2 regions of the Mesobacillus sp. S13 genome follow, and region 1 is predicted to be linked to the other one. Evidence: riboswitches for the same ligand, from Rfam matches in the RefSeq annotation. Region 1 holds a riboswitch; the other holds the start of a gene.
What was found. A riboswitch is a leader RNA that binds a small molecule or an ion and turns the genes downstream of it on or off. The one in region 1 is predicted to bind cyclic di-GMP.
Positions count from the first base shown of each region.

Region 2: another riboswitch for cyclic di-GMP. It lies ahead of LGO15_RS11235 (amidase); the one in region 1 lies ahead of LGO15_RS20430 (LPXTG cell wall anchor domain-containing protein).

Region 1 is NZ_CP084622.1:3,984,023-3,988,079, reverse strand. It holds gene LGO15_RS20445 (ornithine--oxo-acid transaminase) at 1-363, shown strand, start outside; gene LGO15_RS20440 (DUF378 domain-containing protein) at 413-646, opposite strand; gene LGO15_RS20435 (iron-containing alcohol dehydrogenase) at 851-2,014, shown strand; cyclic di-GMP riboswitch class I at 2,269-2,359, shown strand; gene LGO15_RS20430 (LPXTG cell wall anchor domain-containing protein) at 2,504-4,057, shown strand, end outside.
Region 2 is NZ_CP084622.1:2,185,588-2,189,644, reverse strand. It holds gene LGO15_RS11245 (heavy metal translocating P-type ATPase) at 1-524, opposite strand, end outside; gene LGO15_RS11240 (ArsR/SmtB family transcription factor) at 517-885, opposite strand; gene LGO15_RS11235 (amidase) at 1,459-2,352, opposite strand; cyclic di-GMP riboswitch class I at 2,394-2,491, opposite strand; gene LGO15_RS11230 (hypothetical protein) at 2,792-3,076, opposite strand; gene LGO15_RS11225 (hypothetical protein) at 3,194-3,700, opposite strand.

The DNA of each region.
Region 1 (4,057 bases):
TTCAACCCAGGCTCCCACGGATCCACTTTCGGCGGCAATCCAATGGCCTGCGCAGTTTCCATCGCGTCCCTTGATGTTTTGATCGATGAGAAGCTTGCTGATCGTTCCCTTGAACTGGGTGACTATTTCATTAGCAAGCTCCGTGAAATCGACAATCCTATCATCAAGGATATCCGCGGCCGCGGCTTGTTCATTGGTGTCGAGTTAACAGAACCTGCACGAAAGTATTGTGAAGAGCTGAAAGAGGAAGGGCTGCTTTGCAAAGAAACGCATGATACGGTCATCCGTTTCGCTCCGCCGCTTGTCATCAGCCAGGAAGAACTGGATTGGGCCATACAAAGAATCAAGAAAGTATTATCATAAGCATGAGAAAAACCCGCCTTCCTTGGCGGGTTTTTCTTGTGAAATTCAATTATCGAGTAGCTCTCGGTTCTGCCGCTCTTTCTTCTCTTTCGCTTGGTGCGAATAGAAGTCCGATGTTTATAAGACCGGCAAGACCGACTAATCCATAGATGATTCGAGCCAATGCTGAATCCTGTCCGCCGAAAATAGCTGCAACAAGGTCAAATTGGAAGAATCCTACTAAGCCCCAGTTGATGGCTCCGATAATGGTAAGTACTAGTGCTGCTCGTTGAATACCGCTCATGGATGTTTCCTCCCTTAAGATTAAATTTGTTCTTTTATAGATTGTTTCAGCACGAAATGAATTATTCATTTGTCCTCTATTTATTACCTACCCTCAAGAAAAAGTTTGTAACATTTCGCAGCATATTGGAGCACATTAAGAAGTGTATTTTTTGCAATGCTTTTAGAAAAAGAACATAATTATCCCTAGAGGAAGGTGATTTAAATGGATAACTTTACTTTTTACAATCCAACGAAACTGATATTTGGCAAAGGCCAGCTCGAGGAATTGAAAAACGAAGTTCCTCAATACGGTAAAAAAGTCCTGCTCGTTTATGGCGGTGGCAGCATCAAACGCAATGGTCTTTATGATTCTGTCATGGACACCCTAAAAGAGGTTGGGGCAGAAGTACACGAACTTCCAGGTGTGGAACCAAACCCTCGTCTGTCGACTGTGCATAAAGGCGTGAAAATTTGCAAAGATGAGGGAATCGAATTTTTGCTGGCAGTAGGCGGCGGCAGTGTCATTGACTGCACAAAAGCAATCGCTGCAGGTGCAAAATATGATGGAGATGCTTGGGACCTTGTCACAAAGAAGGCTTTTGCAGCAGAAGCTCTTCCTTTTGGCACAGTACTAACTTTGGCAGCCACTGGCTCTGAAATGAATGCAGGTTCTGTTATCACCAACTGGGAAACGAATGAAAAGTATGGCTGGGGAAGCCCGGTCACATTCCCGAAATTCTCCATCCTTGATCCCGTGAACACTTTCACCGTTCCGAAGGATCAGACGATTTATGGAATTGTGGACATGATGTCACATGTATTTGAACACTATTTCCACTTGACCGAAAACACTGAGTTCCAGGACCGCATGTGTGAATCCTTGCTTTTAACAGTGATGGAAACAGCTCCAAAGCTGCTTGCAGATTTGGAAAACTATGAATACCGCGCAACGATCCTTTATTCAGGAACAATGGCATTGAATGGAATCCTCAATATGGGATACCGAGGAGATTGGGCGACGCATAATATCGAACACGCCGTATCAGCCGTTTATGATATCCCTCACGGAGGCGGTCTGGCGATTCTGTTCCCGAACTGGATGAAGCATAACCTTAAGATAAAACCAGAACGTTTCAAGAAGATGGCTGTCAGGGTCTTCGGCGTGAATCCAGAAGGCAAGACCGACGAAGAAGCAGGATTAGAAGGAATTGAAAAGCTGCGTGAATTCTGGAACAGCATTGGCGCACCGTCACGCCTTGCTGACTATGACATTGATGACAGCAAGCTTGAAATAATGGCTGACAAAGCAATGGTCAATGGGGAATTCGGCAACTTTGCAAAATTGAATAAAGACGATGTAATGGAAATTTATCGTCTGTCGTTGTAAATTACTGAAGGACCCAGGGGTATAACCCTGGGTCCTTAGTCTTTTCTTTAGGTCAAAAATCTTAGAGAAAGCTCTTTTGGAAGAAGGGTGAAATACTGAATATATCCCTATTCAAGGTGAATTAATGAAACTTGAGAAAAATTTACCAATTAATTTAATAGGACTATATGTTTAAGTCGCTGGGTAACTGTGGTAAGTCTTAGAATGTAAGACAAGGAAGCCGAGGAATATTTTACATAAGTAAAAAACAACACTCATGCTAATAGCAAACCTGCTGAAAAGCTGGGACGCAAAGCCAGGAGTCTAAGGTTGCAAAAGTGCAGCTATGATCGTCCAGCCGCCATGGAAAAGTAAATTCCCGGCGGCTTTTTTTGTCTAATTATAATGGTGAATTTTATCGGGAAGGAGGCTAAGTGCCGCAATTAATATCTGAATATTCAGTCTTTTATTGCGCAAATTTTTAATAACACTAGAAAAGGGGACGAGAATATGAAAAAGACTTTTATGAAAAAATTATCAGCAGTCTCGATTGCATTCCTAATGTTATTTTCACTGACAATACCGGCACTAGCAAATGAGAATGGAGATGCGGCGTCGGATAATGAAGGAAACACAAAAGTTGAAATCGAAGCCAAAGAATCAACTCAACAACAAAACGATCAGTCAAATGAAGTAGAAAATGATGAATCAACACAAGAAGAATCCGATGAGTCAGCTCAAGACGAAAACGATGAGTCAACTCAAGAAGAAAATGATGAGTCAACTCAAGAAGAAAACAATGATCCATCCCAAGAAGAAGACGCTGAGTCAACTCAAGACGAAAACGATGAATCAACACAAGAAGAATCCGATGAGTCAACTCAAGAAGAAAATGATGAGTCGACTCAAGAAGAAAACAATGATCCATCCCAAGAAGAAGACGCTGAGTCAACTCAAGACGAAAACGATGAATCTACACAAGAAGAAAATGGTGATTCAAACAAGGAAGAAAAGGATTCTGAAAAAGGTACTAAATTAAATGCCAATAAAAGTACAGAGATACATCTGCATTTGAAAAACTGCACAGAAGATGTGGTAAAAGTAGAGGTCATGTTAAAGGGAAGTTGGAAAGAGATGTCCAACCCGGGTAACTCGCCACTGTATAAACTGAAAGATGGTGGTGAGTTTGTAAAGAATGATATTACTGCTTTCAGGCTAACTTTTGAGTCAGGAACTAAACAAGAATATTCCATGGATGAGGTTAGGGAAGGAAAAGAAGCGGAAGGAACCATTAACTATTGGCTTGAAGGCTGCTCTATAGAAGATGACAATTCTGAAGAACCTGGCGATGGTACGGAGAATCCGGGTGACGGTGAAGAGGACCCAGGAGATGGGACAGAAAACCCTGGCGATGGAACGGAGGAACCAGGTGATGGCAACAGTGATGATCAGGGTGAAGAGAATGGCAACAAAAGCACGGAAATCCATCTTCATCTAAAAAACTGCGTTGCTCCAGTTGAGAGTGTGTTTGTTAAATTAAATGGTGAATGGAAAGAAATGTCCAATCCAGGTAACTCCCCGCTATATAAGCTTAAAGATGATGGGGAATTTGCAAAGGATGATATCACGGAATTTAAGCTTGTATTTGAATCAGGTGCTGAAAGATTCTATGACGTCGAAGACATTAGAGTAGGAGTAGAAGCGGAGGGATCCATTAATTATTGGATAGAGGACTGCGCATTACCTGAAGATGATAACACAGAAGAACCAGGGGATGGAACGGGAGATGACGATGAAGATTCCGATCAAGATGGAGAATCACCGGATGTTATCGAAATAGTCAAAGAAATGTATATCACTTTTAATCTGGATATTGAAACAGTTGTAAACTTGACATTGTTAATGAATGGCGGCGAGAAGCTTGAACTCATCAAGATTAACAACCTCTGGAAACTAATTTTGGCCAATGGTCTGGATGTTACAGATATTCAGGGAATAGAGATTGAGTTTGAAGATGGAACGACTAAATTTATAGCGCTAAGCATGCTTTCTTTTGAATTAGAA
Region 2 (4,057 bases), 1.8 Mb from region 1:
GCAAACAGGATGACAACTGTAGCACCTTCTCCCCATTCACCAATGAAAGCTGCACCGATGACGGCAATGGTCATCAAGGTTTTCATATCAAAATTTAAGCGATACAGGTTCTTCAACCCTGTGTTAAACAGTCGGTAGCCTCCTATTAGGATCGAGGCTGCGTAAGCAATAATGGAGGCGATATTCTCTTCTCCGTTAAACTGTCCGGAAATCCAACCCATAAGCAAGAAAACAAATGATGTGATGACCGTAGCATGCTTTTTCAAAAATGGTTCTTTCTTTTCTTCAAATCGTTCCTTCTCCGGTATAACTTTAAGATTCTCAAAGGCCCCTGCCTTTTCAAGTTGTTCAATGGACGCATTCCCGTATAATACAAGTTTGGAAGCTCCAAAGTTAACACTTGCATCTGAAACACCCTCCAGGTGTTTTACGTTCTTTTCGAACGTAGTCGCACAGCCTGATCAGCTGAATCCCTGTATGCGGTATACATGTTTTTCGGCTGATTGTTCAATCGCTTTATCCATGAACTTTCCCCTCCTTTTCATGAGTAAAGGCTAGTTGAATCAGTTGTCTTACATGTTCATCATCTAAAGAGTAAAAAACCAGCTTTCCATCTTTCCGATATTTCGCCAGCCCCATGTTGCGGAGCAGTCGTAAATGATGGGAAGCAGTTGCGGTTGTACACCCTACAATATTGGCAACGTCACACACACAAAGCTCATCTTCTTCACTTAATGCAAAAGCAATTTTTAACCTTGTATCGTCTGCCAATGCCTTGAACATTTTAGAAACAGAAAATGTATTATGTTTAGATAAAGAATCCTTTACCCGGTTCACTTTAGGTCCATCAAAACAAGTTATCTCACACACATCATCATGTTTCAAAGAATTCTCACCTCTCATTCAAACATTTATTTGAGTATCAGTATATGCAATGGATTTCAAATAGTCAAACGATTATTAGAATATTACACGAAACACTCTGGTTGGTTAAGGTCAGATTTTAAGGAACTGCATAAGTTGGGGCGATTCCAGATGTCTTCTTTTTATTGTTTCAATCACAGTCGTAATTACTAAAGAAAATAGGATTTTTGAATGAAATTAGTTAAAAAATTACCGATAAAAAAAGAATGGAAGCCCATTCTTCTCTGTTATTCGCTTATTTCCAGCTGGATTTTCGGCATTTTGTGCATATCTCTGGCTGTTACATGTGCAATGACATTGTAGTTGCTAGATTCGTCAAACATTTTTCAATGATTTTCGTTTTGAAGTAATTCTTCTTCAAAAATAGTCCCTTATTTACATATTTATCTTAGTAAATCGATTGACGTAACTGTAGGGGCACAAGAAATTCTGCAGTTAATACTCAAAATCAGGTGAAAAACCCGCTAATTACCTTTATAAGGTATTTAGCGGGTTTTTCTAAAGGTGATTTTTTTTATCCCTTTGCCAATGTTCTTAGGGAGCCATTATCATCCAACTGTGTAAATGATGAATGGCAAAAGTCACATCCGGTTGTGGATACGCACTCTTCACTAAAGAAAGCTGACTATACATATGAGCAGCACCTTCTTCATAAAAACTAACAAGATTGGCTTCTTCTGATTTGCCAGTTTCTACTCCAATCACAATGGGTTTGCCAAGAGAGGAAGCATATTGTACTTCATTTCTCACTAGCTCAATAATTCCGTTTCCTCCTGCAGCCTGATCGCGGTATGCCATTATAGTCGTAAAGCTTGTTGTCTTAATCGCCCAATTAGCTAAATTACCTTTCCCGTAAGTATTGCTGTAGGCAATTTCATCAAACCAGAAAGGAATATCGATTCCAAATGTAAGTCCAAGTTGTTCTGAAGTAATAGCAGCATGATTGATAATATTTTGATATGCAAGTACAGTATTCTTGAATTTAGAGTTCCAGCCACTATATAGGTATGGCTCTATATCTAAATGAATACCAGTAAATCTTTGTGTCTGTGAGGCTGATTTTTGGTAGTTCCCCACCCAATTAAAGAATTCCTTAGAATAAGCAGAACCTTTAGAGGAAACCCATTGTGGTGAGCCATCTAAAGCGTGTATTTCTATGCCTTTTTCAGTTGCTTTTTGAATAAATGTTTTATAAGTATTGAAAGGGATGTCTTTATTAACTTGAAGGTAAATTTGCTTAACTTGATTGTTTCCTGCGAATGAAAGGATCTCGTTTCCTTGCGTAGCAATCGTTGAAGTATTCCAAAGCCATGTTGCCGTTGGAACTCCTGCGTTAGCATGAGCTTTAATGGGTTGAGAAAGGGTTTGAAGAGGACCAAAACCCATAAGTAAGACAAGACTTAATAAGAGGTATTTATTGATATTCATATTCTCCGCTCCTTATAATGGCCAAGACACCATTTTGGGAGTCTGGCAACCTGGCAACCATATGCAAAGGAAATATCTCTTTACACTAAGGCCCATGGCTTTGCGTCCTTGCCTTTCAACAAGTTTGCCTTTATCAGTTTTTTATTTAATTTGAGTATATCCTGTCCTAAAAACAATTGGAATCAATTTTTTTGAACTATTTCCAAAAAACAAAGTACAATACTTAGTCTTGTTCACATTATTGGGTAGGATAAAAATAACATGCATTGGATTGCTTTTTCACGTTGGCACTTCACAAGAGAACCCGTTACTGCATGTTGGCGTAGTACTTTTTTATAGTATCATACAACTTCAATGCGCATACCTTGTTATTGAATATACGCACCTTTTGTTATTCATAAAGGCCTGCACATTATATAAATGAAAGGACAAAAAGTCATTATTTCCTGCGTATTCTTTCTAAAAATATAGGTGCTATATTTAGTAAGATCGAAACAATCGTCAAAAACCATAATGCCCTTGCCATACCAGGTACTACATCCGCCAAAGCCGCCCAATCTTCTACTTTTACCCACCGAGATACATAACTGTAATCTGCACAAAGTGTTAATGCTGTAAATGATAATCCCATCGCCATCGCAAGCTTGTAATCCTTCCCTGCTGAATACATATAAAGATTTATAAACGTTGCTACTATTGCAATGACCCCAAATATTACCCACATAACTATACCTCCGTATATTTTTAGCCGTTTGTTGAATAAGGCATTCAACAAATTGTTCCTCAATCCTTCTTGCATGATCGAACCCTTAATTAAAATATAAACTTTACAAATAAACATCTATTCAAGTGGTTTAAGTAGATCCTCTATTAATTTGTTTGATATGTTTAAAGCTTCTTTTCTATTTGTTGCAGGTCCAGATATTAATAGCCCGCCTTTAGGGTCCCATTCATATGTGGCATTATCACTTACAGACTCAAGCAGTTCGTAAACGATAATAGTTAGCTCACTTAAATCCTTATTTATATAAAAAAAGCCGTAGGGGGAATCCCCGATTAATAAAGAGCCGCCGTTTTCAATAAAAACCACTTCTACTTCCTTCTTATCAATGATAATATTTTTTGGCAACTCTCCTTTTATATCTATGGTTCCTTTAAAACGATCTTGGTTAAAAATTTTTCTATACAATTTACCTTTAATAGTAATTGTAACTTCTTCATTTAATTGATTGCTTTTATTTCCAACTCCGTAAACGATTCCTTCAAATGCTTGATTGATTTCTTTGGGTAAGGAATACCAAACCCAAAAGCTAACTATACCTATAAGAAATATGAAACCTAATAACAACTTCTTTCGATTTATTGGAATACAGCCCCCTAATTACAATAATCCATGTATCAAATAAATCACTGAACCTAATGGTGGAATGAGTTGCAAATCCATCTCCTCATTTCCAGTTACAATATGTATCGATTTATGATTATTTTTATTTTCATTGATATTTTTTCTTCCTAAAGATTAAGTCTATAATGAAAGCGGTAATCAATGATATAGCTGAAAGTAAGATAAAATCGTACTAACTACAGCGGCTAATAACCATCCATTCCCCAACCATATATATGCCCAGCCAAATATACCAATGATTCCGAAGGATAAAGCTATGTAATACTTCAGCCTGCTTTTATCTGGAAAGTATAAGTTTAT